DNA from 4 places in the Paenibacillus sp. FSL F4-0100 genome. Region 1 is predicted to be linked to each of the others. Evidence: riboswitches for the same ligand, from Rfam matches in the RefSeq annotation. Region 1 holds a riboswitch; each other region holds the start of a gene.
The links. A riboswitch is a leader RNA that binds a small molecule or an ion and turns the genes downstream of it on or off. The one in region 1 is predicted to bind cyclic di-AMP.
Positions count from the first base shown of each region.

Region 2: it holds a riboswitch for cyclic di-AMP, as region 1 does, so the genes downstream of both, MHH48_RS29855 (TrkH family potassium uptake protein) here and MHH48_RS02405 (hypothetical protein) in region 1, are expected to answer to the same signal.
Region 3: it holds a riboswitch for cyclic di-AMP, as region 1 does, so the genes downstream of both, MHH48_RS21860 (C40 family peptidase) here and MHH48_RS02405 (hypothetical protein) in region 1, are expected to answer to the same signal.
Region 4: it holds a riboswitch for cyclic di-AMP, as region 1 does, so the genes downstream of both, ehuB (ectoine/hydroxyectoine ABC transporter substrate-binding protein EhuB) here and MHH48_RS02405 (hypothetical protein) in region 1, are expected to answer to the same signal.

Region 1 is NZ_CP150303.1:538,652-546,099, reverse strand. Features, by position in the region: gene kdpA (potassium-transporting ATPase subunit KdpA) at 1-1,609, opposite strand, end outside; gene MHH48_RS02410 (hypothetical protein) at 1,868-2,278, opposite strand; cyclic di-AMP (ydaO/yuaA leader) riboswitch at 2,409-2,576, opposite strand; cyclic di-AMP (ydaO/yuaA leader) riboswitch at 3,119-3,294, shown strand; gene MHH48_RS02405 (hypothetical protein) at 3,428-3,892, shown strand; gene MHH48_RS02400 (proline dehydrogenase family protein) at 3,951-4,871, opposite strand; gene pruA (L-glutamate gamma-semialdehyde dehydrogenase) at 5,075-6,622, shown strand; gene MHH48_RS02390 (serine hydrolase) at 6,695-7,448, opposite strand, start outside.
Region 2 is NZ_CP150303.1:6,564,868-6,572,315, forward strand. Features, by position in the region: gene MHH48_RS29850 (TrkA family potassium uptake protein) at 1-134, opposite strand, end outside; gene MHH48_RS29855 (TrkH family potassium uptake protein) at 151-1,491, opposite strand; cyclic di-AMP (ydaO/yuaA leader) riboswitch at 1,556-1,700, opposite strand; gene MHH48_RS29860 (CPBP family intramembrane glutamic endopeptidase) at 1,992-3,680, shown strand; gene uvrC (excinuclease ABC subunit UvrC) at 3,652-5,658, opposite strand; gene trxA (thioredoxin) at 5,794-6,111, opposite strand; gene MHH48_RS29875 (hypothetical protein) at 6,362-6,517, shown strand; gene dnaI (primosomal protein DnaI) at 6,635-7,448, opposite strand, start outside.
Region 3 is NZ_CP150303.1:4,868,251-4,875,698, forward strand. Features, by position in the region: gene MHH48_RS21840 (hypothetical protein) at 137-628, opposite strand; gene MHH48_RS21845 (PrsW family glutamic-type intramembrane protease) at 633-2,975, opposite strand; gene MHH48_RS21850 (2Fe-2S iron-sulfur cluster-binding protein) at 3,404-3,790, opposite strand; gene MHH48_RS21855 (stalk domain-containing protein) at 4,018-5,292, shown strand; gene MHH48_RS21860 (C40 family peptidase) at 5,520-5,996, opposite strand; cyclic di-AMP (ydaO/yuaA leader) riboswitch at 6,000-6,129, opposite strand; gene MHH48_RS21865 (hypothetical protein) at 6,390-6,917, shown strand; gene MHH48_RS21870 (ROK family protein) at 7,310-7,448, opposite strand, start outside.
Region 4 is NZ_CP150303.1:6,851,978-6,859,425, reverse strand. Features, by position in the region: gene MHH48_RS31180 (flavin reductase family protein) at 1-179, shown strand, start outside; gene MHH48_RS31175 (SDR family NAD(P)-dependent oxidoreductase) at 367-1,110, shown strand; cyclic di-AMP (ydaO/yuaA leader) riboswitch at 1,533-1,678, shown strand; gene ehuB (ectoine/hydroxyectoine ABC transporter substrate-binding protein EhuB) at 2,029-2,883, shown strand; gene ehuC (ectoine/hydroxyectoine ABC transporter permease subunit EhuC) at 2,885-3,538, shown strand; gene ehuD (ectoine/hydroxyectoine ABC transporter permease subunit EhuD) at 3,541-4,203, shown strand; gene ehuA (ectoine/hydroxyectoine ABC transporter ATP-binding protein EhuA) at 4,217-5,074, shown strand; gene ectA (diaminobutyrate acetyltransferase) at 5,100-5,612, shown strand; gene ectB (diaminobutyrate--2-oxoglutarate transaminase) at 5,629-6,921, shown strand; gene MHH48_RS31140 (ectoine synthase) at 6,918-7,310, shown strand; gene thpD (ectoine hydroxylase) at 7,325-7,448, shown strand, end outside.

The DNA.
Region 1 (7,448 bases):
TCAGAACCACTGCAATGAGAATGCCGGCAAACAGCTTATTATCTGTCCGGAACGTCCCAAGCGTCTCGGGAACCCATTGCTTCCGCATCAGCGAGCCGCCCACCGCCAACAGGGCAATCATCGAAATGTAACGGCCGAAGAGCATGACCAGTCCTGTTGTAATGTTCCAGAACGGCGTGTTATCTGACAGACCCTCAAATCCGGAACCGTTATTGGCAGCGGAAGACGTGTATTCGTACAATACTTGTGAGATGCCATGAAAGCCCGCATTGGTAATGCCTGCCTGCCCTGCATCCGTCATCAGCGCAAGGGCGGTCGGAGCCAGGATGATAAATGGATGCACCAGGATAACAATCGCAATCAGCTTCATCTCCCGCGCCTCGATTTTTCTGCCTAGAAATTCGGGGGTTCGACCAACCATAAGACCGGCCAGGAACACCGCCAATATCGCGTACATGAGCATATTCATCAGCCCAACGCCCTTTCCGCCAAAAACAGAGTTCAGCATCATCAGGGACAGCGGCGTAATCCCTCCAAGCGGCGTGAGTGTATCATGCATGTTGTTGACCGACCCGGTCGTGGCCGCGGTCGTCACCGTGGTGAACAGAGAAGATTGAGCAACCCCGAACCGGACCTCCTTGCCCTCCATGCTGCCTTGCGAGGCATCGATGCCCAAGCGGTTCAGCGCCGGATTGCCATTGGTTTCAGCGGCATAGTTCAGCGACAGGAAAGCGATAAACAAGGTCATCATCACCGAGAAAATAATCCAGCCCTGTTTGCGGCTCTTGGCGAATAAACCGAACGTATACGGAAGTGCCGCCCCGAGACTCCACATGGACAGGATTTCGATGACATTGGTCAGCGGGGACGGGTTCTCGAACGGATGTGCCGAGTTCACTCCCATAAACCCGCCGCCGTTGGTGCCCAGATGCTTGATCGATTCAAGCGCAGCTACTGGCCCTACAGCTATTTGCTGCTCGCTACCTTCCAGCGTCGTGACGCTGAGCGTAGGCTTCAAGGTCTGCGGCACCTGCAGTGCAACCAGTACCATTGCAATGATGAACGCAGCCGGGATGAACACCCGGGTGTGAGCTTTGACGAAGTCCTCAAAAAAATTACCGACGGTTGAGCCCTTGCTAGTCACCGCCCGGATAAAAGCAATCGCCACGCAGAGCCCGGTTGCCGCAGACGTGAACATCATCATCGTAATGACAGCCATCTGGGCCATATAGGATAACCCCGACTCCCCGCTGTAATGCTGAAGATTCGTATTGGTCATAAAGCTGATGATCGTAGAGAACGACAAGGTCGATTCCATATTATCGATGCCATTCGGGTTGAAGGGCAGTACTCTCTGCAACCGCAGAATCAAATACCCAGCCGCGACCAGCACGATATTCGTCATCACAAAGCTGATGGCATAACCTTTCCACGTCATTCCCTTGCGTTCTTTCAAGCCAATCAGTGCGAAGATCGGTTTCTCCGCCCAGGAGAACCATCTGTCCGTTCCATTGCCTTCATTGCGAAACACCTGATATAGATAAGTTCCAAGCGGCTTTACCAGCAGCACCAGAACGAGTATAACGATGGCAATTTGTAAAATGCCCATGGCGAATGCCTTCCTCCTTCAGCTTTCTCCCTAGAATTTTTCAGGGTGAATCAGCGCATAAATCAAGTACAGAAAAATAAAGAGCGTGCATACCAAAATGATCATCATGGTTAATCCGCCTCCGGTTCAGAAACCACGCGCCCACACCAAGACATGAACAGCATGAACAGTCCGTAGGTTCCTCCCAATATGAGCACCATATATAAATCCTGCATGAATATAACCTCCTAAAACCTCGTTGTGATATCAGCCAAGACCTTAGCTGACAATGGACGAAATCAGGAAGGATACCTGGTGATGGTTCGTATGAAGCACCACATCGGCACCCAGCCCTTTGTATATCAATCGCGGATTGCTGGAATGGGTAATCACATAAATCGACTCTGTGGTCCAGGTCCGGCAAATCCGTAAATAGCGGCAGCATAGATTCAAGCTGCTCTCGAACAGAAACACCTTGCTGACGGGAAACTCGGGAATGATCCAGGTTTGCTCGTCCCTTGTATCGATTAGTATCATGTTGGTGCAGCCCAGCTCATGCAGCCTCTCCTGTTCAACCCGGTTGTTGGCTATGGCCACAAACGAAATGCGCTTAAAGATCAGCTGGCGGATAAATTCTTCCCCGGCCTTGTTCGGTGCGGATACCAGGATAAACTCCTGCGATTTCTCCATCTTTTGTTCTCCTCCTAAGTTCGGAAAGAGAAGACAACAACAAAGAAGCCTGTGGAAAGAGAAGAACTCTTCCCGCAGGCTCCTTAATAGGACACGGTGAAATACACCGTGGCCCAAGTCCACGACAATCGTTGCCTCTCTCGATACGCTTACGAGGTTAGCTGACGGATTCGGGCGTGAGAGTCGCCCTACCCATAGACCGTTATCTTGTCCATGGGATTCACCCCTGAGAGATAGATTCATCTCCCGACTGGTTCCCCCGTTCCTTTTCCATTCAAGGACTCAGCGAAAATTGAAAACGAGTAGCATGTTATTCTATTAGCCATTGACTAAACATCCAGGTCCGGCAAAACAACACAGCATCAGGTTCGAGCGGTGAGAGTCGCATCATCCTGCAATTTCAGCGAAGGCCCATGGCGCCTTCGCCCGAGATTCGATCCATAAAAGAGCCCAACTGAGCTCTCACACTGTCTGTAGGCCTTCATGGAACGGCTGCCCGTTTGCCTGTCGCTGATGTCCGTCAATTCATAGTTCGTATCATACGTCTGGCCCTGCAGGAAGTAAATGTGAGCAAAAACACATGTGGCGTTATGTCGAACAGGAACTGACCAGTATCGCTTCATTATCTCCCGAATACTACTCTATACTATGTATTTCTCTTGTTTTCTTGTATTTATCGCAATCTATCGAGATACCGAGATTTTGCCATGATAATCGATGACACGACTGAATGTACACGTTTTCTTATACGGTTTTCATCGATTTTCGGAATGTATCCGTCCCATATGATCATTTACTTTTAGTTTCCTCCGGCGTATGATTCATCCATCTATTCGAAACATTCGTTATACGCTGAGCTCTCGACTGATGGGGAGACGGGGGAACCAAAATCGCCAATGGAGCTTCTATTGGTGAATGGGGTGAATCCGAAGTGCCTAGATGGTCAGGCACTGCGGTAGGGTGCTCTCAAGCCCGAATCCGTCAGCTAACCTCGTAGGCGCGTTTTGAGAGAGAACACCACCCGAGCCTTAAGCGGAAGCGGCCACTGGAACAGGGCCTCTAACGATAAATAGGCCTGGAGAGCGGGGGATCTCTGCTCACCAGGCCTATTTGCCGCGCATATAACATTCCTATAAAGGAGCGTAGATCATGACGAAATTCATCGAGGCTGCACTGACATCCGTTATCGAAACCGAAGTTCCCGCATTAAGTGTAGAGCCCATCCGCCATATGGAGATATTTCGTTTCGACCAGGGCTCGGCTGAACGCTTTATCCCCTGGAGCAAACGAGATTGGAACTGCGGTTTGTTCAAAATCAGCTGCAAAGACGCGGCCGGTTATGCCGAATATGCGCTGCCAAGCAACAGGGAATTCACGGATCTAGTCCGCTGGGCAGCCGTCTTTACGAGGCTGAAAGGCATGTCCGTGACCGAGGCCGTTCGCTATGCCCAGAAGCAGCACCAGTGGGGATCCGCCCGGATGCAGCTCGCCGTATCGGCGCTCGCCGATCTGGAGACCAATCGGCAACAGCACATCACCCGTAAGCGGTTAGGCAGCTTGCCGCTGGAGCGTTCCTTCCTGATGGACTGCTCGGAGGCGTATTATTTCTTCTAGGACAGTAGCTAGAGAGCTACCGTCCTCGCTTCACTTTCAATTGATTGTTTTCCCCCGCTCACTTGAACATATTTTTGAGCACCATCATCAGGTTGGCCGGCTTCTCCGCCAGCCGCCGCGTAAAATACGGGTACCACATCGTTCCGTAGGGCATATAACACCGAATGCGGTAGCCGTCCTGTGCAAGCGCTGCCTGATCGTTCATCCGCAGCCCGTACAGCATCTGAAACTCAAATTCCTGTTTGTCTATGTGACTCTGCTCGGCAAACACCTTCACCCAGTCGATGATGTTGTCATCATGCGAAGCAATCGCAACGTAGGCACCCTGATCAAAATGCATTTTGATCAATTTCTTATAGTTGTCAATGACCTCCCGCTTCTGCTGAAAAGCGATCGTTCCCGGCTCTTTGTACGCCCCCTTCACGAGCCGCAGATTAACACCGGCATTGATTAAATTCTTGACGTCCTCCTCGGTACGGAACAAGTAGGCCTGCATCACGGTCCCCACATTGGTCAGCCCCTCCTTATGGAGCCGCAGCGTCATGTCTATCGTCGCCTGGGTATACGGCGAATCCTCCATATCCAGACGAACGAAGTTGCGGTGCTCTTTCGCCTTTTTCGCCACCAGCTTGATATTCTCGTAAGCCTTCTCGGGGTCCAGTGCCATGCCCATCTGCGTCGGCTTCAGCGAAACGTTCGATTTCACTCCCCGCTTGGCAATCCCTTCTACAAGCTTCAAATACTCCTCCCGGTACCCGGCCGCTTCGTCCAGCGTCGTGATACCCTCCCCCAAATGATCGAGCGTGACGAGAATGCCCTTCTCATTCAGCCTCTCAATTTCATCCAGCGCCTCGTCCAAGGTATCGCCGGCTATGAATCTGCCCGCCAGTTTTCGGCCGTACTTGATCGACAACCACTTCACGAATTTATTACCGGACACCGTCAGGATCACTTTACGGTAAAGTTCGGTTCCGTCCATGCGAGCTCCCCCTTTGCAAAAGGCAAACCAAAATGCACTCTATCTTAACTCATATGCAAAAATCATGACGGCATGCAGAAAGACATACATATCTAACATCGAGCTTTTCACCAAGAGATTCTAAACACCCCACCATGACGCATTCAGCAGCTGGACCATAAACCTAAAGCTCCGAATCATATCATGTTAAGGAGGGGCCTTCCATGCGAGTACCTTTTCGGAATGAACCATTTCTGGACTTCAAGAACGAGTTGAACAACAAGTTATACGATGCTGCGCTATCCGCGGTCGAAGCCGAACTCGGCAAGACGTACCCTCTGGTTATCGGCGGTGCCCAAATCCATACGGAGCGTACTCTAAAGTCGGCCAATCCGTCCCGTAAACGTCAGGTCATCGGCATTGTATCCCAAGCCGATACCGAACTTGCGGAACAAGCCATTCAGACAGCCGCACGGACTTTTGAGACGTGGAAACACACCGCGCCGAGCGAACGGGCACGATATTTGTACAAGGCTGCAGCAATCATGCGGCGACGTAAGTTTGAATTCTCCGCACTGATGACGCTGGAAGCTGGCAAAACGCGTGCCGAAGCGGATGCGGATACGGCCGAAGCCATCGATTTCATGGAATTCTATGCACGCGAAATGCAGCGCCTGAGCGCGCCCCAGCCGCTAACGGTTCATGAGGAGGAAGAAAATCATCTCTATTACATTCCACTCGGCGTCGGCATCGTCATTCCGCCGTGGAACTTTCCGCTCGCGATTATGGCAGGCATGACCACGGCGGCCATCGTCTCGGGCAACACCGTTGTGCTGAAACCGGCGAGCACCACGCCGGTCATTGCCGCCAAATTCGTGGAGCTACTGGAAGAAGTCAGCCTGCCTCCGGGCGTTGTTAACTTCCTGCCGGGACCGGGCCAGGAAGTAGGCGACTATCTGGTGGATCATCCGCTGACCAGGTTCATCAGCTTTACGGGATCCCGCGACGTTGGACTGCGGATTCAGGAACGCGCGGCCAAGACACAGCCGGGGCAACAATGGATCAAACGCGTCATCGCTGAAATGGGCGGAAAAGACGCCATTATTGTAGACAGTGAGGCCGATCTGGACCTCGCGGCAGACGCGATCACCGCCTCCGCATTCGGTTTCTCCGGCCAGAAATGCTCCGCCTGCTCCAGGGCCATCGTGCATGAGGACGTCTATGATACCGTGCTGCAGAAGGTTATCGACCGCTCCAAGAAGCTGGTTATCGGCAGTCCGTTACACACCGCGGTGCAGGTAGGGCCTGTCATCGACGATAAGGCCTACCGTAAAATTCTGGACTATATCGAAATCGGGAAAGGCGAAGGCACGCTGGTACTCGGTGGATTTCCGGGCGATCCGGAGGGGTATTTCATCCAGCCGACGATCTTCGCGGACGTGGCCAGCACCGCCCGTATTTCCCAAGAGGAGATCTTCGGCCCGGTGGTGGCCTTCACGAAGGCCGCCTCCTTCGACGAAGCGATCCAAATCGCCAACAACACCGACTACGGGCTGACTGGCGCGGTGATCTCGAACAACCGCGCTCATCTAGAGCAGGCGCGGCGCGATTTCCATGTCGGCAACCTGTATTTGAACCGGAAATGCACCGGTGCCTTGGTGGGCACCCACCCATTCGGAGGCTTCAATATGTCCGGGACCGATTCCAAAGCCGGCGGGCTTGATTACCTGCTCCTGTTCACGCAGGCGAAGACGGTATCAGAGCGATTCTGATTACGGCATGCAAAAAAGCCTCTCCATGACGATGGAGAGGCTTTTTATGTGCCGCTGCTTATTTTACAGGCTCTACGCCTTAACCTTGCCCTTAATCTCCCGGACCACCTTGCCCTCGAATGATTGATTCATCCAGTATGCAAGATGAATGCTTTCCTCACCGAAGGTGCATTCCGTAGTTAAGTAGAATGGCGTCTCTGTCAGTCGGATGGTCAACTTTAACGTCCGGTCATCCTTCCAGGTCATGGAGGCAGCATATTCGTTATCCGCCGTCATCATCAGCTTCGTGGTTCCCGACTTCCACTCGTTACGACCACAGACAACCAAATTGATGCCGTGTTCCCCTTCAAGCTCCATGACCGCGCCATCTTCTTCAAATCGAACGGAGAATGAACGCAGCTTCTCCTCATTCTCCTCGAGATCATAGACGATCCCGGAGACGTCCTTCTCGATTGGGGATACCGCCTCTTCGATTGGCGGATCCAGCTTAAGCTCTTGCAGCGTTCTAATAAGAGAAGCCTCCGCTCCGGTGTCGACCGGCAGTGCATCCAATCCCATCGCTGGCTGCAGATGCTCCCATATCTCATTCAGCACGGCCTGCATGTCCCCAAGGCCGGAGGTAATCGCAATCACCGCATCCTGTTCCGGGAACACGACGCAGAATTGTCCAAAGGCACCGTCGCCGCGGTAGGCACCGTGGCGGCACATCCAGAATTGATATCCGTACCCTTCGGTCCAATCCGAAGAGGAATCCGCAGGTCCGTTGGATATCTGCTTGGAGGTTGCGTCTTCAATCCACGCTTCCGGGATCAGACGCTGGCCTTCC
Region 2 (7,448 bases), 1.7 Mb from region 1:
AGCTCGCTCATATCCTCGACAACCTCTTCACTGCGGTCGATGCCGAGCACCTCATATCCCTGTTCCATCAGTTCAAGCGCCAGGCTGGCGCCAAATCGTCCCAAACCGATGATTGCAAATTGCTTTGGTTTCATGTCTCTCCTGTACTCCTTATCCAATAATCATTTTGCCTTCCGGATGACGATATAATTCTTTACCCTTTTTTGGCCCCAGTGCATAAGCAAGCGTCAAAGGCCCCAATCGCCCTGCAAACATCGTAATACTGATCAAAATCTTCCCGAATCCCGTCAGTTCAGGCGTTAAACCCATGGAGAGACCCACCGTACCGAAGGCGGATGTCGTTTCGAATAGGATCTCCAGGAAGCTCCCTTCCTCTGTCGTTGACAGAATCATCGATACGATTAGAACGAGCAGCAGTGCCAGTAATGCAATGGTCAGTGCCTTCAGCACCCGCTCCTGGGCCAGGCGATAACGGAACATGACGATGTCTTCACGCCCGCGCATCATGGCGATAACCGCCCCCACCATAATGGTGAAGGTTGTTGTTTTGATACCGCCACCGGTTGACCCCGGGGATGCTCCGATAAACATCAGAATCACGATAAAAAATTGCGTGGCCTGTCGAAGCCCCGTAATATCTATAGTATTCGCGCCAGCTGTACGCGGCGTTACGGACTGGAATAACGCACCGAAGAATTTTCCGCCCCAATTCAGAGAGCCGAGCGTCCTCGGATTGGTGAATTCAAATATAAGAATGACGATAAATCCAACCAGCAGCAAGGTAGCCGTCATGGTGAGCACCACTTTGGAATGCAAGGAAAGTCTCCGCTGTTTTCGGAAATCAATCAGATCGGATAATACGATAAAACCAATGCCACCTGAGACAATCAAAAACATCACGACTATGTTGACTACAGGATCGTAAACATACCCGGTCAAACTCCGAAAATCACCAAACAAATCAAAACCGGCGTTGTTAAACATCGTGACTGCATGAAAAACGCCATAATAAATCGCCTGGCCGATCGGCATATCAAACGCCCAGCGGATCGATAGAATGATGGCACCACAGGCCTCGATGATGAGGGAGTACAACAACACTCTGCGAATCAGCCTTACGATTCCTTCCATCGAGGACTGATTCATCGCTTCTTGCAGAATGAGACGATCCTTGAGCGATATGCGTCTTTTCAGAGCCAAGGCAAATAAAGTAGCCATCGTCATGAATCCGAGCCCGCCGATCTGAATCAGCAGCATAATCACGACTTCTCCGAAGGAACTGAATGTCGTTCCTGTATCCACCACAACCAGACCCGTTACACATGTTGCCGATGTCGAAGTGAACAAAGCATCGATAAATTCAAGCGGTTCACCTGTACTTGTGGAAATCGGCAGCATTAACAGCGCCGTCCCGATGAAGATAATAGCCGCAAAACCAAGCACGAGAATCTGCGGCGGAGACAACCTGAGCCAGTTAAATTTAGAGTTCAATCGGTCACCTTCTTAAAAAAAATCAAGAAAAAAGACACTGGAAAACGCAGTGCCCTTTACGGTCTGGTTCCTGTGCTGCAGCCTACGAGGTTAGCTGACGGATTCGGGCATTTCCACAGGTCGCCCTATTCATTATTCTAGGAATAATGAAATTCACCCCAATTACATGGTTCCCCCATTTTCAGTACGAAATTCGGCTGGAATATTCGGTTCCTTGAAGCATGATGTGATTATAACGCAATCTGGTACGTAACCCAATGCCGTTTTTCACCCAAAAAATCTTTAAAAGAGCGCGAATTGGGCATATTCAAGAATACAAGCATGGGGTTCTCTAACGTTTTCGAAACCTTTCATTCATTTTCATCGATTTGTTTCATTATTCCGGATATTGGGATAAGCTGCTTATGACTTTCATAACTATGTTATATTGACTCTATGCGTACTTAATCAGGCATATCGAATACCAGTGGGAGTATCAACTTTCCTAGAGGAGGAATTTCATGAATCGTGCAAGAGAGCCCTTGAAGCTGAAGCCCAATTTAAAACAGCTCATCGTGCCTGCCGCAGTCGGCCTGATTCTGTTCCTATTATTTCAGGTGTTTCCGTCGACGAATCCGGATTCTACCGAGATGGCATCTCCGAATATCATATCCAAGGAGCAGGCTCGGCAAGCGGCTTCAAGCTTTGCTCAGGAGCATTTGCAGTTTACGGCTGCAAAAACGGATGACACATTGGTTACATATCAATCCAAATCGGAACTTTACGGATATCTGGCGAAGGAAAAGAAACTTTCGGAATACAACAAAACCTATGAAGCCAAATATCCCTATGACGTATACCGCGTTCGCTTCAGCGAGCCGGGAGGCGATGCCCTCAATGTGGACGTGCACATGCAAAATTCTGGCATCGTCGGATTCTCGTACGATTACGCCCGCTCCAGCTATGACCGGATTGAGCTGAACAAGGGCGATGTACAAAGGCAGATGCTGCTTGTCGTCGAGGACGGCATGTCATTAGCCGAGAAGCAAGCGCTCGCGGAGCCTTGGCTCCAGCGAGCGGGCTATGACCTGTCGCGCCTTGAGCTGGTTACACGGGAAGGGGAACCCCGGCTCCGATATGTGGACCCGGAATCCAAAATTGGCGATTCCCGATTGGAGCACCGTTTCACCTTCGAACATGGGAAATTACGCTCCTATGAGCCATCCTTCTCAGTCCCGTCCGCCCATTCCGCCTATGTCAACAAGCAGACTCAGGATGCAACGCTGCTGACACTCGCAGGGTATGGCCTGTTCACCCTCATCCTTGGCATTCTTGCCATTGTGTACAGCGTAAAGACCAGAGCCTATACGTCGTTTAAGCGCGGCCTGTTCCTAGCGGTGCTGCTGTTTATCATTCAGATGCTAAATACGTATAATCTGATTCCCGTTTTCAAATCCGAGGGGATGTCGCAAACCGGTATATTCGGGATGATGATTTTCTATGCGGTCTATTCGCTCATATTCTCCGCCCTGCTCTATTTCTCCCTTGTCGGGGGCAACGGACTATGGCAAAAAGAAGACGGGCTCAATCCATGGCCGCGCGCCAAAGAACCCGGATACGGTCATTATGTACTGGACAGCATGAAGCTGGGATATATGTGGGCTTTCATCCTGCTTGGGGTCCAATCCATTATCTTTATCGTTCTGGGCCTAACCTTAAATACATGGTCCACCACGGATGCCACACAGTCGCCTTACAACATGCTCTATCCTTGGCTGTTTCCGCTGATGGCCTGGCTGGCCGGCATATCCGAAGAGGCCGTCTATCGACTGTTCGGTATCAAAATGGTGAAAAAGATCGTCCGCAATACGTTCGTTGCCAGTTTGATTACCTCGCTCATCTGGGCGCTCGGGCATACGCTTTATCCGATATACCCTGTAATTTCCCGGCCCATTGAACTGGTTATCATCGGCTTGCTGTTTAGCTACATCTTTTTGAAATATGGGTATTTGGCGGCCATGTTCTCCCATGTCATCTTTAATAGCATCTTGATGGGTATTAGCCTGATCTTGCTCAAGGACACCACCAACTTGCTGATTGGTGCTTTCTACATGGTGCTTCCTGCGCTTGTTGCGTATGCGATTTACCGTTTCAATCCAACAAAAAAAGAGAAGCCGTATGTCACGACTCCTCCTCACGAAGTGCCTTAAGAATTTCCGTTGCTAATTTCTCACCGATTGAAAGGGGCTTGAAGTCTTCGACTGAAGCCTCTTTTATTTTTTTGACCGAGCCAAAATGCTTCAACAGCAGCTTCCGGCGCTTCTCTCCAATGCCCGGGATGGAATCCAGCTTGGAGGATACCATCGATTTGCCGCGCTGTTCGCGGTGGAAGGAAATCGCAAACCGGTGAACCTCATCTTGAATACGCTGCAGCAAATAGAACTCCTGGCTGTCCCGGGGCAGCGTAACCGGCTCCGGCGGGTCTCCGACCATGAGCTGCGCTGTTTTATGCTTGGCATCCTTCACAAGCCCGCAGACCGGGATATACAACCCCAACTCATTCTCCAACACATCGCTGGCGGCGGAAATCTGTCCCTTCCCTCCATCGACCACAATCAGATCGGGAAGCGGCAAATTCTCCTTCAAGACGCGCTCGTACCGCCGCCGGATCACTTCACGCATCGTATCATAATCGTCCGGTCCCAGCACGGTACGGATCTTGTATTTCCGATATTCCTTCTTGTCTGGTTTCCCATTGGTGAATACAACCATGGCCGATACAGGGTTGGTCCCCTGGATGTTCGAGTTATCAAATGCTTCGATCCGGTTCAGCGACTGGAGGCCGATCACTTCGCCCAGATTCGCTGCTGCGACCGAGGTGCGTTCTTCATCGCGCTCAATCAAGCGGAATTTCTCGTCTAAGGACACCTTTGCATTATCCGACGCCATGCCCACCATCTGTTTCTTCAAACCACGCTGCGGCACATGCACCTTCACGCCGAGCCATTCCTGCAGGGCGGCAGCCCCTCCGGCTGCATCCACGATGCCAGCGGCTTCGGCCTGCTTCTCCTGTGCCTGGGCAAGGGCTGCCTGCTGCTCATCAGATGTTCCTGCGGAAAGCGTACTCGTCGAATCCACGCCTTCCTCTGGGTCTAACACACCTTCATCCACAGCCGTTCCAGCAACCGACTCTGGATCAGCCTCGCCTCCTATTAACAGAGGCTCAGGTAGCAGAATTTCTTGCGGCAATGCAGGATTATCACTGTAATACTGGGCAATAAAAGACATAAAGTCACTGTGCGCATCGCCGTAGAACGGAAAAACGGACTTGTTGCGCTGTACCATTTTCCCTTGGCGCATGTACAGAATCTGTACGCACATCCAGCCTTTATCCACAGCATAACCGAATACGTCGCGGTCCCGCGTATCCGTCGTCGTAATCTTCTGCTTCTCCATTAGCGTATCGATATGGATGATCTGATCCCGCAGTTCTTTGGCACGCTCGAAATACAAATCCTCCGCAGCCTCCTGCATCTTGCGCTGCAGTTCCTTCTTGATCTCTTCATGCCCACCGCTCAGGAATGACGTAATCTCCCCGGTAATCTGTTCATACGCAGAATTTGGAATTTCCTTTACACATGGAGCCAAGCATTGTCCCATATGATAATACAAGCACACTTCTTTCGGCATGACGCCGCATTTGCGCAAAGGATACATCCGGTCCAGCAGCTTTTTGGTCTGCTGTGCCGCATACGCATTCGGGTAGGGGCCAAAGTATTTGGCTTTATCTTTAAGCACTCTTCTGGTCACTTCCAGACGGGGATGCTCTTCATTCGTTATTTTAAGATATGGATAGGTTTTATCATCCTTCAGCAGCACATTGAATCTCGGCTGATGGGTTTTGATCAGGTTACACTCCAGAATCAAGGCTTCCATGTTGCTGCCGGTCACAATATATTCGAAATCGCGGATTTCCGAAACAAGCATCTGGGTCTTCCCGTTATGGCTTCCGGTAAAATAAGAGCGTACCCGATTCTTCAGCACTTTCGCCTTGCCCACATAAATAATCGTGCCTTCATGATTCTTCATCAGGTAACAGCCGGGCTGGTCCGGCAGCAATGCCAGCTTGTGGCGGATATTCTCCAGCGCCCTCTCCTGCTCCTGAAGCTGTTTGGCAAAATCGTCCATGCTATCCCTCCTCTCCAAGGAGATTATATAGTATTAACCATAAATATAAAACACTATGAATAACCACACAAAGCGCCTCCGGGTTTCACCGAAGGCGCTTTATGAAAGCAGATTGCAGTCTATGACCAATCCTGCTTATTGATGTTTTGCAATGATGCCCTTCAAGGCTTCTTTGGAGTTCAGACCTACCACTTTATCGACAGGCTGGCCGTCTTTAAAGAAAATCATAGTCGGAATGCTCATCACGCCGAAACGTGCTGCGGATTCCGGATTCTCATCCACGTTCACCTTAGCAATTTTCACAGCATCACCAAGATCTGTGGAGAGCTCTTCCAAAATCGGGGCAAGCATTTTACAAGGACCGCACCATGGCGCCCAGAAATCAACTACAACCGTTCCTTGACCTTCCACTTCACTTACGAAGGATTGATCGGTAACGTTTACGATAGCCATTATATTCTCCTCCTCACGGATAATTTACATATAGTACGAACATAATTGTCGAATGGGTCGACGAATTTAGTATACCACAATCAGTCAGAAAAAGTGAAATATACTCACCTAAAGAAAGAGGATTTTACGGGTTTTTTATGCAATCTTTACAAATGATTTGCGCATTGGGTATACTACTAGTAACAAGTCGGGTGACTGTCAAGTTTTTCGTGTTGGCACGGCATGTTCACCTTTTGAGGAGGCAAGCACCATGGATGTAAACGTACGCGTTAACGATCCACGGGAGCACATCAATGAAGAACCACGCAATGACTTTGGCGATTTGATGATGGGCTTCGTGGGAATGTTTGGTTTCATGACCATCATCTTTTTCGGATTCGTCATTATCAAGTTCTTGGTTGGCTAATTAGATGACTCCTTGTGCACAATAAAAAGTCTGATCCTGCCGCGTTCCACACGCTAACGGGATCAGACTTTTTACAATTAAGGGAAAAGCTTATCCATAGGAAGTCTGCTTGTAATACTAGAATTTCCCTCTCTGATTCTCACCAAATAAATGAACGACATCGACAAAAGGCGCAATTCGGTTCATCAACCGCTGTCCTTTGTGTGCCTCCTCCCCATCCTTGCTCGTGAAGCTCAGATGCTGTTCAAGCCCGTCGAGCGGATAGTTCGACGTATAGAAGGTCGGCAGCCGGTTCATCCGGAAATTCAGAATGGAACCGAGGACATGATCCCGAACCCACGGATTCAAATTCTCCGCTCCGATATCGTCAAAGATCAGCAGATCGCAATGCTTCATCGTCTCCACCATGTCCTTCAGCTTCTGTCCGTCCTGCATCATGGTCTTCAGATCTTCCACGAAATCAGGCATATACACGATAACGCCCGAATGGCCCGCTTTCGCGAGCTCATGCATCAGGTAGCCCATCAGGTAGGTCTTACCCGTACCAAACGAACCGGTGAGATACAGGCCCCGCGGGGACAAGCCATTCTCCTTCGTATCCCGGATGTATTTAAAGACCTGGTGCACCGCCGGTGCCCGCAAGCGGTCCTTCGCCATAATCTCCATGTTGTCATAACCTTCGTTCAAGGCATGCTCATCGACATAAAAGCTGCGAATCCGTTTTTTGATCTGATCCTCATTAGTTTTCGCAATCTGCAGGGAACACGGCGACTTACGCTCATAGATCTCCACGGTTCCGTTCATCCGCTGGATATCCAGCTTGCTGAAATGTCCCTGGAAATCATTCGGACACCGGTTCAGGCCGGGACACTCCTTGCAGTGGGCCTGATCTCCCGCATATTGATACAGTTTACTTAAATTCAATCGTATG
Region 3 (7,448 bases), 3.4 Mb from region 1:
TTTCATGAAAAATGGTTTTCCCTTGCGACATACTCGCTTTCTACGCTTCAAAAAGGCATGCAAAAAAGGCTCATTTCTCCTTATCCAAGTTGAAATGAGCCTTTGAAAGTTTATCAAGTGTTGGTTACTTAAATGATTATCCAAAACTTTCTCTAGGATTTTTATAACACCAATCTGAGTCAAATGGTAGTGATTTTAATTGTTGCATGTCTTCCCAACTGTAAACCCAATCATAATCTGCTACCCAAAAATAGTCATCAGGATTTATTTTGAGATATTGATATATAAATCGAAATACCAACTCTTCGACGCCAAAAATATCTTCAATTGCTCCTACTTGATATAGTTTATGATTGGAATCCAAACCCACATCCTCATAGTAAAAAAAATCAAGTTGTGGATTATCCAATGCATCTACATAAAGTATAAACGATTCATTATTTTCTTGTACTTTCTTATCATTAATATTCAACGTCGTAGAAAGCAATTGTCCATTGCTGGCATAGTTTTTACTGTTATGAAAGTTCAGCATTACATCCGCATGGAAAGCAGAAATGATGGAATCAGCTAAAAGACGCTCCGGTGTATACTTTTTTTGATTCATTAAGATAAAAGCAGAAGTCCCCATCCTATTATAAAACCCCCTTCAGTTTCTCTAGTGAGTTAACGATCGTAACACCTTTAGATTTTATGGTTTCCAGCATAGCTTGTTGTTCGGGTCTTAAATTACTCAAAGGTTTATCAATATACAAAATAACCTTTTTGTTCTCTGGATTAAAGAATAAATCATGGGTTGGATCCGTAAATTTATTAAATTGATCTACTTTTACTGCTTTAATGGATGCTTTGACTTCAATAATCGCATCTTTTGTTACAACATCTAAATCACCGGCAGCTTGACCATCACTCCTCATCACTTTTTGCGCATACGCTTTTACCTCTGTTTCATTTCTTACAAAGTCCGCAACCTTAGCCTCAGTTGCTTTACCAACGTCTTTACTATTTAAGAATTGGTCAATATCTCGATTAATATTTTTCGGAGATTGATCAACCCAAGTAAGTTCATTTCCAGTTGGATTCGTATATTTCGTTCTATTTCCTTCCTTAACTACGTCTCCAATGGTCTCATCTTGTTCCGTCCCCTCATCGGCTTTATCCTTATTCGGTGGCGAATCGTCATCAGACTCCTTTGGATCATCATCCGACTCCTTGGGATCGTCATCCGACTCCTTGGGATCGTCATCCGGCTTCTTGGGATCGTCATCTGGCTTCTTGGGATCTTCATCTGGCTTCTTGGGACCGTCATCTGGCTTCTTGGGATCGTCCTGATGCTTACCCGGGCCGTCATTCTTCGGAGGTTTCGGTTTAACCGGGACGTCGATATCCGGCTTCCGGGAACCGAGCTTATCCAGAAGCTTGCGCACATAGCGGCGTCCTTTCTTTCCCGCCCAGCTTAGCGCTTTGCCGAATGGAATTCGGTTTAGTACAATGCCTATAGCGACAGAAAGCGCTCTTTCGGGAGTAAACAGCTTCTTCGGATCGCGGATATAACCGGCAATCTCATGACCGCTCCCGGCGATTCCCATCCCCGTCATTGCGATGCCAAAAGCCGGCCAGAATCCGACGAACAGCAGTGACAAGGCAAGGGCTCCTAGCAGGATCACTCCCTGTTCATACCAATCCAGCCGATCCCACCAATCTTGCAGCGAGTCGAACATGCAGGCGAAACAAGCCGGTTCCCCTCCGCCCGTGTGTGCCCCGATGCCTGCGAACAGACCGGCCGCGAGAAGAATTATAGCGAGTCCGGTTAACGCCTGGCAAAGAGCTTTTACCCGAGCATCGATAGACTCCTGTCTGCCGGCCGCTTCGTCATTTCCATAAAGCGTATGAAATCCAAGCTCCCTGCGCTCCCGGTAAAATCCGAGCCAATAGATGAATTTTCCCCGGTCCAGACAAAAAGAGCGGGTCATATTCCACAGCTCGGTAAACGGATTAAGCAGCGGCTCGTTCGGCAGCGACGGCAGACGGTTTCGTATTTTGTTCAGCGACCAGTAGTCGGCAAAAATCGATGCGGCCAGCATCAACAGGAAGGCCGGTTGAGTTTTATAACCGCTGCCGGTCCAATCATGAAACCGGAACACCCAACCCGGCAGCTGGTGCTGACCATTATAAGCCGCGTGATCAAGGATGGCCCACAGCAACATGATTGCCGGGAACAGAAAAACCCATTTCGTCAGTTTTGTCCGCAGCCGATAGGCTATTCCGCACGCAAGCGCGATCATGGCGGTATGCACAGGATGACCGACGGTCATCAGCGTCGGAAACACACTTTCTTCGAAACGCCCAGGAAACAACGAGAACAAATCCCAATGAATCGTTTCGCCGCCCAGCCATGTAAAGCTGTAGCCGAACTTTTCCTCAAGTGGGCCGGAACTTAGCCATCTTCGGGAGAGCTCTTCCATCAGTTGGAAGCCAACGCCAGTCGCCGCGCCGATGAGCGTGTAATCGCTTAAACTCAAAGCGGAAGCTCGACGCGAGAACAACAGAAATATGCCTAGCGGAAGGAGCTTCCACAATTCTTCGAAAATTGGCGTGATCACGGCAATGGACCAGGTGTCAGATGTGCTTCCGCCGAAAAGCACGTGGAGAGCATTGACCGTAAGCGTCGTAAAAGGTACGACAAGAAAAACGCCCGCCAGAACAAACAGCACAATCTGCTTCCACGGAATCGTTTTGCTTCGGCATAGAAACCAAAATTGCAGGAGTACATAAAACGACCATAAATATTGAACCATCATGGTACGCGATTCTTTAACGAAAAACAAGCTTAAAACAAACAGGATTAGCGACAACCAGGAAAATATCGTATACGCCGTTTTAATAAATGGATATTTCTCAATCCAGGACCGGCCAGTTCGATAGATAGACTCCAGGAAATCCCGAATTCCGGTTCGGATGGACCAGATCGAATTCATAACGGTCGCCTCCTTTGAAAGCGGCTTCGTGCGAGCAGGACGTCTCCCTTGATGTCGGTCCGGCCACGAGTAATGATAAGAACTCACAAAACCATGGTCACCGATCGATCGCAGCGGAGGTTTTTTTGAGTTTCTCCGCAAATTATCTATAGTCTGTTTTTTACAAGATATTAGTAGTATAGTCATTCTAGTAAAATGTGGCAAAAGGCGCTGGTCTCATATCTGATGGATATTTTCAACAATATCCCGGGAAACGAAGTTTGATTATCAAGGGTGGCTTACTTCTGTTCCCCATGAAATTCCCCATGAAAAATCCCCTCCAAGTAAACGGATGTGCTCTTTCTACGCACTGTCTACTTGAAGGGGATTATGTCCATTGTACGGCTGCCTGATTTTTTAAATATGGACGGCATCCGTCTTCTATGTCGTCAAAAGTATGGGGAATGCTTGATTTTGATGGGACCGACCGCTTCGATCTTGCTCTGGCATCCCAGACGATATCCTTCTTCGATCTCCTCAGGATCCAGGCGTTGTTCTTCGGCCAGATTGGGCTCGGACAAATACTCGATTCCCTCCGCCACCATGCAGCGGCAGCGCGCACAAGTTCCTCTTTTGCAAAAAGAGTTCCAGTCCACGTCATTCCGTTCGGCCAGATCAAGCACCGTCATGCCAAGAACAGGCGCCACACTGCGGCGAACCTCGCGACCTGATAGTTCAATGATCCGATCCGGTACGGCTTCGATCATCTCTTCCGGGATGGGCGAGTTGTTGTCTTCGCTATTCCTACCCTTTTTGTTTTTCCAGAATTTAAACACGCGTGTTATCCCCCTATGCATGTAATCATCAGGTTATGTATAAAATCCTTCATTTATTATACCGGAAAGTTTAAAAAATCAACATGCTTACTCTTATCTATTCTATGACATTGACATCATGGAATTGGAACTCTATGAAAATTTTGCTATACTAGCGTTTGCTAGACCCAATTCCATATTCTATGAAATCATTCTATTATTTAATGGATCGGAGGAAATACCAAAGCATGCTGCATAAACAAATAGGAAAAACAGCTGTCGCTGCCGTTCTTGCCTTATCCTTGGTCGGCACCGCACCCCATGTTAGTCAGGTATACGCTGAGCCTGCCATATCGGTAAAGCTGGATGATGTTACGCTAACCTTCGATGCGGCTCCTCGGGTAGACAAAGGGGTCACCTACGTTCCATTCCGGACGGTCGGTGAAGCGCTGGGCATTCAAATCACCTGGAATAGCAAGACGCAAACCGTAAAGGCCATCGGCAGTTTGAAAGGCCGATCGACTGAAGTGTTACTTCAGGTGGGAAGCACGACAGCAACGGTCAATGGAAAACAAGTGAAGCTTGCGGCCCCGCCGGTTCAACGGGAAGGCCGTGTACTGATCCCGCTTAGCTCGTTCAGCAGCCAATTCGGTGTCGATGTGGGCTGGAATCAGGCAACTCGCACGGTCTCCCTTGTATCGCCGCAGCGCGAGATGCATTTGAGAGCCTTCTATGCATTGCAATCTTTCCAAGAACGGGATCTTGTTGCATCTATGAATTCAGTCGCCTTTGGATGGAGCCGCATCGATCGTGAGGGTCAGTTCACGCTTCAAGGCGACGAGTACCGCCTGCCCGCTGCGGCCGGTGACGTTACGCCGCAATCGATGGTAGCAGATGCTGCGGACCAGAAGATTAAACCATACCTCATGGTCTACGCCTTGGATGGAAACGGCGAATTAACCAAAGTACTGAGCGATAGCAGCCTGCGCCAAAAGTCCATTGAAGGCATCACAGCCGCGGTAACGGAGAACGGCTTCGGCGGCGTTGTACTTGATTTTGAAGGGCTCGGTTTTAAACTGGATGTCGTAAACCAGCAGAAGCTGCTCAATGATTATGTCAAGCAATTAAAGGCAGCATTGCCGCATGACATTGCTCTGTCCTTAGCGGTGCCGCCATTGAACAGCGCCTATAAAGGCTATGATTACAAGACGCTTGCTTCCATCGCCGATGATCTCATCGTTATGGCTTATCAGTACAATCCGGTCGGAACCAAATCTCAGGTTCCCGAACCAAACAGTCTGGTGGACCAAGCGATCCAGTTGGCACTCCAAGCAGGTGTCCCGAAGCAGAAGCTTTTGCTCGGCATCAGCTTAAGCAGCGAAACAGCCACTTCCGTGGACGATAAGCTCGGTTTGGCCAAACGCTATGATCTGAAAGGCGCTGCTTTCTGGCGTCTTGGCTTGTTCCGTCTCTATAATAACGGGATGGAAGCAGCTGTGAATGCCTCTGTTGTTAAGGAGTAACCGAACAACCCCTGTGGGATTGACAGACTTATAGTAAGAAAACCTTCTATCGACGTACTTTCACAGATGACAGACCGCAGTTAGTAGAAGTTTTTCTTGCGATATCAGGAAGTCACAAGCTTCGAAGTTTATACTTTCTGATATCTAAAAAAAGAAAGCCTGACAAGGACACCCCTTTGTCAGGCTTTCTGGTTATGTATTGAACCCTAAACTGCAATGTAATCCAATTAGCTTGCGCTTCCTACCAGTCTCGCATAATTTTCTTGACTCAACACACGACGTGCCGTGACATAACGTGGCTCATAATATGAATCGCTAAGCTTGCTGATTCTGACTCCCTTGCTGCTGGAAGCATGCGCAAATTGTCCGTCACCAATGTAAACGCCTGCATGAGAAATTCCGCTGCCGCTTGTATTGAAGAATACCAAATCTCCAACCCGCAGATCTTCGCGATCCACATGTTCACCGGCTTGAGCCTGGCTTTGGGAAGTACGTGGAAGATCCATATCGAAATTTCTAAACATGTACAGAATAAATCCGGAGCAATCAAACCCGCTAGTGGTCGTTCCGCCCCATTTGTATGGAGTTCCTACCAATTGCTTCACTTGATACTGAAAATTCGGTTGTTGATCAGCAAATGCTGATACGGCACCAGAAGAAAAAATAATTGCAGACCCTAGCAAAGTGATGACAAACTTCTTCAAAATATGTTCTCTCCTTCGATGCCTACGGAGTTAGCTAAGGGTTCGGTTGAAGGTTCCCTATACTCTCTATACAAGAGTAATTCACCCAAGACGGTTCCCCCGTTTTCCAAACGAAATTCGGCAAAATTCATTAACGTTTTGTAACCTTCTCTTAATATAGTATACAAGCAAGGATGCTGTCAATCATATCCTAAAAATCTATCGTTTTATGTTTGGAGCTGTCGTAAAGATGGTTAATTTCGGCCGACTATTTTTTAACCATCTCACACAGTCATGACAATTATGTAACTCTGCTTTCCTTCTCGAACTGCTTTTTTTAATAATCTAGCAACTTTTTACAGATCTATGCGTTTACATAATCAGTAATGAAATTAAAGAGGTGATCGATCACTTATGAGTCAAATCACGATGGCTGAAGCTTTGGCAGTCCGGGCAGCAATCAACCGTCTCATGAATCAATTGATGTCGGAACGCTTGAACAACAGCAGCACAATCATTGAAAAAGGGGAAACGGCGGAATATCCTGCACGCAGTGTGGATGCCATTACGGAAGAAATCGAAGCCGCCGCCGCGGATTACAGAAAGCTGGATTTGCTAATGGCAATCTCCAATACAACGCAAACCATTAGCTGGAACGGCTCCGACATGACCATCATGGAAGCGATCGAGCTGGCCAAACAGATACGCAGCGATATCGGACAACTTGCTCATCTCGGCTCCCGCAAGAAGCTGGAGCGGCAGAGCAGCCGTGGCAGCGGAGATGGTGCCGTAACGCTGTTCAACGTCGCTTTATATGATCCGGAAGCTTATCAGGCGCAAGCGCGCAAGAAGGAACGCGAAGTAACCAAGCTCTCTTCACTGATTGAACATGCCAATCATACGTCCATGATTACATTTGACGCATCCAAGTACATGGAATAGCGGCAGCCGCCGGCTCCAAGCCTGCAGGTCATCCCACGTGCGGGTTTGGAGCCGGCGGTTTCCGCCGGCATCGCGGGAAAGTGTGAGCAACCGCTTATTGTTTGTCGGATACAAACAAACCTAACCAGGAAACCAAAAACTCGCCTCCAGTGAAAACGGATGACGGCTTACGGTTCACGCCTATCACTTGTCACATGTTACGGACTTATAACGAAAAAAATGATCGCTCCGTTTCCCGCTCTCTATGAATAATTGGAAAGCCGCCCCCTGAAGGGCGGCTTTTGTCTAATTCGCTTAAGCTCGGTTAACATGAAACTACGTTGCCGATCCGAACGCTTTTTATCTAACCGCTATTACTCCTTTATATCCGTAACGTTCTCTTTACACCTATGCTACTGGAACAAGGCCGCAGCTCCAACCAGACCAACATCGTCCCGAAGTCCTGCAGGAACGATTTCGTACGTGCCTAAATAGGATGGCATGACCAGCTTATCTGTCATTTCCCGCAGCTGCGGAAATAAAAGATCGCCC
Region 4 (7,448 bases), 1.4 Mb from region 1:
GAGCGGATCAGCTGCCTGGTGCCGATCTGCTGATTGCCCGCGTAGTTCGCTTCCATGTTGCGGAGGAACTTTACGAGCAAGGCCGGATTGACGCTGCCAAGTTGAAGCCTGTGAGCCGTATGGCTGGTAATATCTATGCTTCACTGGGAGAGATGTTTACAATCGAGCGGCCTGTATAACAATGGACAGGCTGGATAAGGTTAGGATGAGGCGAATATTAAGTTGTGAGCGTCCATATGCCGTTATTCGATAGGATGTTGTTCATGAAAGAAACGGGGGCTTGTGGAATATCATGCCTGGAATATGTTAACTCTACATGAATATGGAACCGATATGATGAATTCACAATATAGGAGTGGTCGACAAATGAAATTTGAATCCAAGGTTGTCATTGTGACGGGAGGCGCCAGCGGGATCGGCGAAGCAGCAGTAAGGCTTTTTGTAGAAGAGGGAGCCAAGGTTGTTATTGCAGATTATTCGGACCGGGGACAGGCTGTTTCGGATGAATTAAGAGGCGCAGGCTTTGAAACGCTGTTCGTTAAGACGGATGTGACCCAAGAACAGGAAGTTGCAAATATGGTGAAGCAGACGGTTGAGCATTTTGGCCGTGTCGATGTATTGTTCGCCAATGCAGGCATTGCTCATGATGCCCCTGCTGATCAGTTGTCGATGGACAACTGGCAAAAGACGATTGATATTAATCTTACAGGGGTGTTCCTGTGTGATAAATATGTAATCCAACAGATGTTATCCCAAGGAACCGGAGGGGCGATCGTAAACTGCGGCTCGATCCATAGCCATGTCGGAAAAGCGGGTGTTACCGCTTATGCTTCCGCTAAGGGAGGCGTTAAGCTGTTAACCCAGTCCATGGGCGCGGATTATGCTCCAAAAGGGATCCGGGTCAATGCCGTATGCCCGGGATACATCGATACTCCGCTTATTAAGGGAAGAACGGAAGCGATCACCGAGCACCTGGTCGGCCTTCATCCGATGGGCCGCTTGGGACAGCCGGAAGAAGTAGCCAAAGCCGTGTTGTTCCTTGCCAGTGAAGATGCATCCTTCATTACAGGCACAAGCTTACTGGTGGATGGCGGATATACAGCCGTATAATCCATGGACCAAAAATCCCGACACTTATCGGGGTTTTTGGTGTGCATTCATTGCTTCATAAAGCGGTTAATATATGATGCTGGCACCAGCGCTCCCGTAACTAGAAGTAAATGAGTCATAATGGGTTTTTAATGGATAATCAAAAATTTTTTTTGGTTCAGATGGAGTGTAGAAGCTTTCCACTGTTTTGGTCTAATTCATGGCATAAACTATCCATCACATGAACGAGTAAGGGAGGCATGGCAAACGCCTGCTATATAGCGAAAAATAGGTATGGGATAAAATCCCTATGTTGTAGGTGGACAGGCTTGAATGAGGCATTTTTCTAGCTTGTCATACACCCCGGAAGAATGGCATTTCTGCGTCTGAATTTCCAGAAAAAGCGGTTAAAGGGGTTTGACTTTTCCTAAACTTCCCTTTATCATGGACACACGCTTAGTTTCCGGCATACATTTTCCGGAAAGCGGGGGAACCAGTTTCACCAGGGGCGAGTCACTTAGAATCATGAGTGTAGGGTACCATCTTACCCGAGTCCGTCAGCTAACCTCGTCAGCAGTGGATGGGTCTTGCATACATAATGGATGTTCATAACAAAGGCCCTTGATTCTCTTAGGGGCCTTTTCTCTATTTTTTGACCCCCTGCTGGCGGAGCTATGTCTAAATCCCCTGTTTGGTGGTCTTTTTGTATTCTGCTAAAGAGGAGGGGCAAGGCCTGCAAATGTTTAACCAATTGAATCAGTCGGATGGCATTGGGTTTAAGCGTGCAAGGAGATGGATGAATCATCTTCCCTGAAGCCCCGACCCGTGCAAGGTGTCTGAATGTCCTTATATCCAAGTTAACATATGTGTTAACAAGGGTAATTTCAACGTGCCATTTTGTAAGGATTGCAAAGTCATAACGAAAGGTTGTGGAAGGTTTTGAAGAGAGTGCTTGTGCTGATGTTGTCAGTGACTATGGTGGTATTGCTTGCGGCTTGCGGTGACAAAGGGAGTACACTGGATCGCGCCATTGAGCAAGGGTATATCACCGTAGGTTTTGCGAATGAGAAGCCTTATGCCTATAAAGAGGCCAACGGGGAGCTGACGGGAGAAGCCGTTGAGATTGCTCGGGTTATTCTGGAGCGGCTTGGCATCAAGGAAATGAGGGGAGAGCTGACGGAATTCGGTTCACTGGTTGCCGGACTGCAGGCCGAGCGGTTCGATCTAATCACCGCAGGCATGTTCATTAATCCGGACCGCTGCTCCGCCGTATTGTTTGCCAATCCGGAGTACAGCATCGGGGAAGCCATTGCGGTGAAGCAAGGGAACCCGATGGAACTCGGAAGTTATGAGGATATTGCTAATCATGACCAGGCTAAGGTCGCCGTCATGACAGGCGCGGTTGAAATCGGCTATATGGAGAAGTCCGGTATTCCTTCAGACCGGATCATACAGGTCCCCGACCAGGCCTCGGCTATTAGCGCCCTTCAGGCAGACCGGGTACAGGCGATTACCATGACGGGACCCTCTCTGCAGGCGATGCTGGATTCGGCTAGTGATGACAACATCGAACGTGTAACTGATTTCGAGCAGCCGGTCATCGATGGAGAAAGCGTTCGGGGTTATGGAGCTACGGCGTTCCGCCAAGCGGATACCGAGTTCCAGGAGGCTTATAATGCAGAGCTGCAAAAAATGAAGGAATCAGGCGAGCTGCTGGACATTCTGCAGAAGTTCGGATTCACGGAAGAAGAGCTTCCGGGTGAAATGACGGCTGCTGCGCTTTGCGGGGAATAGCATGCCGAATTCGTGGATTGATTTTCTCCCTACGCTGCTAAAAGGGGCGGAGATCACGATTGTGGTAGCTTTCTTTTCAGCCATCCTTGCGGTCGTGATGTCCTTTGCAGCCGGGTTATGCCGACTGTCGAAGCTGTGGATCATTCGCACATTGACAGCCGTGTACGTGGAAGTCTTTCGGGGAACCTCCTTGCTGGTGCAGCTGTTTTGGTTGTATTTCGCTCTTCCGTTCATCGGCATCGAGCTTCCAAAAATGTTGGCGGCCATCCTCGCGATCGGGCTAAACTTCGGCGCATACGGCTCGGAGATCGTCCGAAGCGCTGTGCTGGCCGTTCCGAAAGGACAGTGGGAAGCCGCTTTAGCGCTTAATCTGAAGCCTTGGCAAAGGCTGTGGAATGTGATATTGCCTCAAGCTTCCTTGCGAATGCTTCCCCCTTTCGGGAATCAGCTTGTGGAACTCATCAAATCCACCTCATTGGTTTATTTCATCACCATGGCGGATTTGACGTATCAGGCGATGGTGCTTCGCAACAATTACATCTCCTGGACGACCGAGATTCTGGTACTGCTGCTCCTCATGTATTTTGTCATTGCTACGCTCGTATCGCTGGCAGTTCGACTGCTGGAGCGTAAATGGACAGCGGGGAGGTTATAGTCATGTGGGACTGGAACTATGTGTGGGATATCCTGCCGCAGCTCTTGAGTGCGTTAAAGATGACGGTATGGGTGACGATCTGCGCTTTCGTGGTGGCATTAATCATCGGATTGCTGCTTGCCTTTGCGACGCGGAGCCGATTTAAGCTGTTGTCGCTTATAACCAAAGGAATCATTGAATTTATTCGCAATACACCGCTGCTGGTTCAGGTCTTCTTCCTGTATTACAGTCTGCCGCTCCTAACGGGAATTTCCATTCCGGCCTTCTATGCCGGGGTCATCGGTCTCGGGCTGCATTACAGCACCTATCTGTCCGAGGTGTACCGTTCCGGAATCGAGGGAGTGCCGAAGGGGCAATGGGAGGCTGCCACAGCACTGAATTACACGAAAGCCCAAACCTGGCGAAGTATTATACTGCCGCAAGCGGTGCCGCCAATCATTCCGGTACTGGGCAATTATTTAATTGTCATGTTTAAAGAAACGCCGATTCTATGCGCCATCACGCTGGTGGAGATGATGCTGACGGCCAAAAATATCGTGTCGCAGTCGTTCCGTGCATTTGAGCCGTATACGCTGGTCGGGATTCTGTTCCTGATCATCAGTTATATCGCATCTTTGCTTGTGCAAAGGCTGGAAAAACGCATGAATCTGCAGCGTGGAAAATAAAGGAGGGAGTCTATTGAATGCCGTTGTGATCGATGAGCAAGCGGAAGCGTCGAAGGTGCCGCAGCAGGAGAACAATCCCGCTACCGCTGCGGGTACCAAGCCGATTGTGAAATATACGGGCGTGACCAAGTCGTTTGGTGATCTCCAGGTGCTTAAGGGTATCAATCTGGAGATGCAGCCGGGAGAAAAGGTGGCTGTGATCGGTCCAAGCGGATCGGGCAAAACGACGATGGGCCGGATGCTGATGACGCTGGAAGAACCCACCGAAGGAACCATCGAGGTTGATGGCGAGCTGCTCTGGCATATGGAAGAGAAAGGGAGGCTGGTTCGGGCCAGCGAAAAGCATTTGCACCGTATGCGCTGCAACGTTGGTATGGTCTTCCAGCATTTTAATCTGTTTCCGCACATGAATGTGCTTCGTAATGTGACGGAGGCCCCGCGTAAGGTGCTGGGTTTATCCAAGGAGGAGGCGGAGGAGCGGGCCGTCTCCATGCTAAGCAAGGTCGGTTTGGCCGACAAGCTGAAGATGTATCCGTCCAATCTGTCCGGGGGGCAGAAGCAGCGGGTTGCCATCGCCAGAGCGCTGGTCATGCGGCCGAAGGTAATGGTGTTTGATGAGGTCACCTCGGCTCTTGATCCGGAGCTGGTCGGCGAGGTGCTGGAGGTCATTCGGGAAATCGCGGATGAAGGCGAAATGGCTATGATGCTGATTACGCATGAGATGGATTTTGCGAAGGAAATCGCGGATCGGGTCATATTCGGAGCCGATGGAAGAATCGTTGAGCAGGGCACGCCGGAGGAGATATTCGATAATCCCCAGAGCGAGCGGCTGCAGAGCTTCCTGCAGCGATTCCGTTCCAACGGAAATTAGTTCTGGAAAGAGGTGATTGTATAGAATGGCTGTGGATACCGAAACCGAAATTGTTTACCGAAGACCGGAAGCACGGGATGGCAGCCGGGTGTGGGAGCTCATACGCGACACCGGATCGCTTGATCTGAACTCCCCTTATTGTTACATGCTGCTTGGAGATTACTTCCATGATACCTGCATGATCGCTGAGCATGAAGGAGATATCATCGGTTTTATTTCCGCCTTCCGTTCTCCTCGTAATCCGGAGACGCTGTTCGTATGGCAAGTGGCCGTTGCTAATTCGCATCGGAGGCAAGGCATTGCCAAAGCGATGCTGACAGGTCTCATGAATCAGAAGGCATGCCATGGCGTCCGTTATATTGAAGCTACGGTATCGCCGAGCAATATGGCGTCCCGTCGTTTGTTTCTCGGTTATGCCGAGGAGAAATCCATTCCCAGCACCGTAACCGTAGGTTATGGAGCAGAGATGTTCCCCGATGGGACATCTCATGAAGATGAGCCGTTATTCGTGATTGGCCCCTTTTTCAATGACATTTAAACAAATGGAGGGAACTATGGACAACCAAGTCATGGAGAAACCGAAGCTTACTGTGTTTAACAAGCTGGAATCGGAAGTAAGAAGTTATTGCCGGAGCTTTCAGACCGTTTTCGACAAGGCACGGAATGCAAAGCTGTGGGATACGCAGGGCAATGAATACATTGATTTTTTTGCGGGAGCAGGTGCTTTAAATTACGGACATAACAATGAGAAGATTCGCGAGAAACTGGTCGACTACATGCTGAGGGACGGCGTCACGCATAGTCTGGATATGGCTACAGATGCAAAGGAAACGTTTCTGACCCGATTTCAAGAAGTCATCCTGAAGCCGCGCGGGTGGGATCACAAAGTGATGTTTCCCGGTCCGACCGGAACGAATGCCGTAGAGGCAGCGCTCAAAATCGCCCGCAAAGTGACGGGGCGCAGCACCGTTCTATGCTTCACGAATGCCTTTCATGGCATGTCGCTGGGATCGCTGGCGGTTACCGGTAATTCCTTCAAGCGCCAAGGCGCCGGCGTGGATCTGAGCCATTCGGTATTTATGCCGTATGACGGTTACTTTGGCGATGACGTGGATACGATGGCATATATGGAGAAGCTTCTGGATGATCCGGGAAGCGGCATTCCGCTTCCGGCTGCGGTGATCGTCGAGGCGGTGCAGGGGGAAGGCGGATTAAACGCCGCCAGCCGGGAATGGCTGCAGAAGCTTACGCGCATCTGCAAGGATAAGGGGATGCTGCTTATTTTGGATGATATCCAGATGGGCTGCGGCAGAACCGGGCCGTTCTTTAGTTTTGATGATGCCGACATTGAGCCGGATATCGTATGTCTCTCGAAATCGATTGGCGGCTTTGGCTTGCCGATGGCAATTACGCTGATCAAGCCGGAGATCGATATATGGGAGCCGGGGGAGCACAACGGTACCTTCCGGGGCAATAATCTCGGATTCGTGGCCGCGGCCGAAGCGCTGAATTATTGGAAAACGAAAGATTTTCAGCTCGATATCGGCATTAGGGAGAATCGGATTCGCCAATCATTGGAAGGCGTTGTGAAGGATCACCCCCAGTTCGTCGGCGAAATTCGCGGCAGAGGCATGATTCAGGGGGTTGCTTTTGCTAAGCCGGAGCTCGCAGGCAGACTGTCCGAGATCGCTTTCGAGCAAGGATTGATTATGGAAACGTCGGGTCCGCACAGCGAAGTGGCAAAGCTGATGCCGCCGCTGACGATTGAAATGAACACATTGGCACAGGGATTGGGGATATTTGAGAACAGTATGAAACAATTAGCTGCAGAGGAGAGGTTGTCATGATTGTTAAACATTTGGAAGAGATCGTGGATACCAAGGACGATATCGATACCAAGACATGGAATTCGAGAAGGCTGCTGCTCACCAAGGACGGCATGGGTTTCTCTCTCAATGATACCCTCATCAAGGCCGGAACGGAGACGCTGATCTGGTACAAAAACCACGTCGAAGCCGTGTACTGCATCGAAGGGGAGGGAGAAATCGAGGTTATCGGGGGTGAAACCTACCCGATATCTCCTGGGATGATGTACGCGCTGGACGGTCATGAGAAGCATTATTTGAGAGCCCGTTCGCAGATGCGGATGGTCTGCGTATTCAATCCGCCGCTTACTGGTGCTGAAGTTCACGATGAGGAAGGAACCTACCCGCTGCTCGCCCCAATTTCAGACTAAGGAGATGATATGCGATGAGTAATAATCATGTGTCGGCCCTTCAGGAAAAAGAACTGGACGTTTATCCTTCAAGAGTGCATGCGGAGCCCCGAATCCTAAAGAGACAGGATCCTGTCGTTCATTCCGAATGGAGTCCGG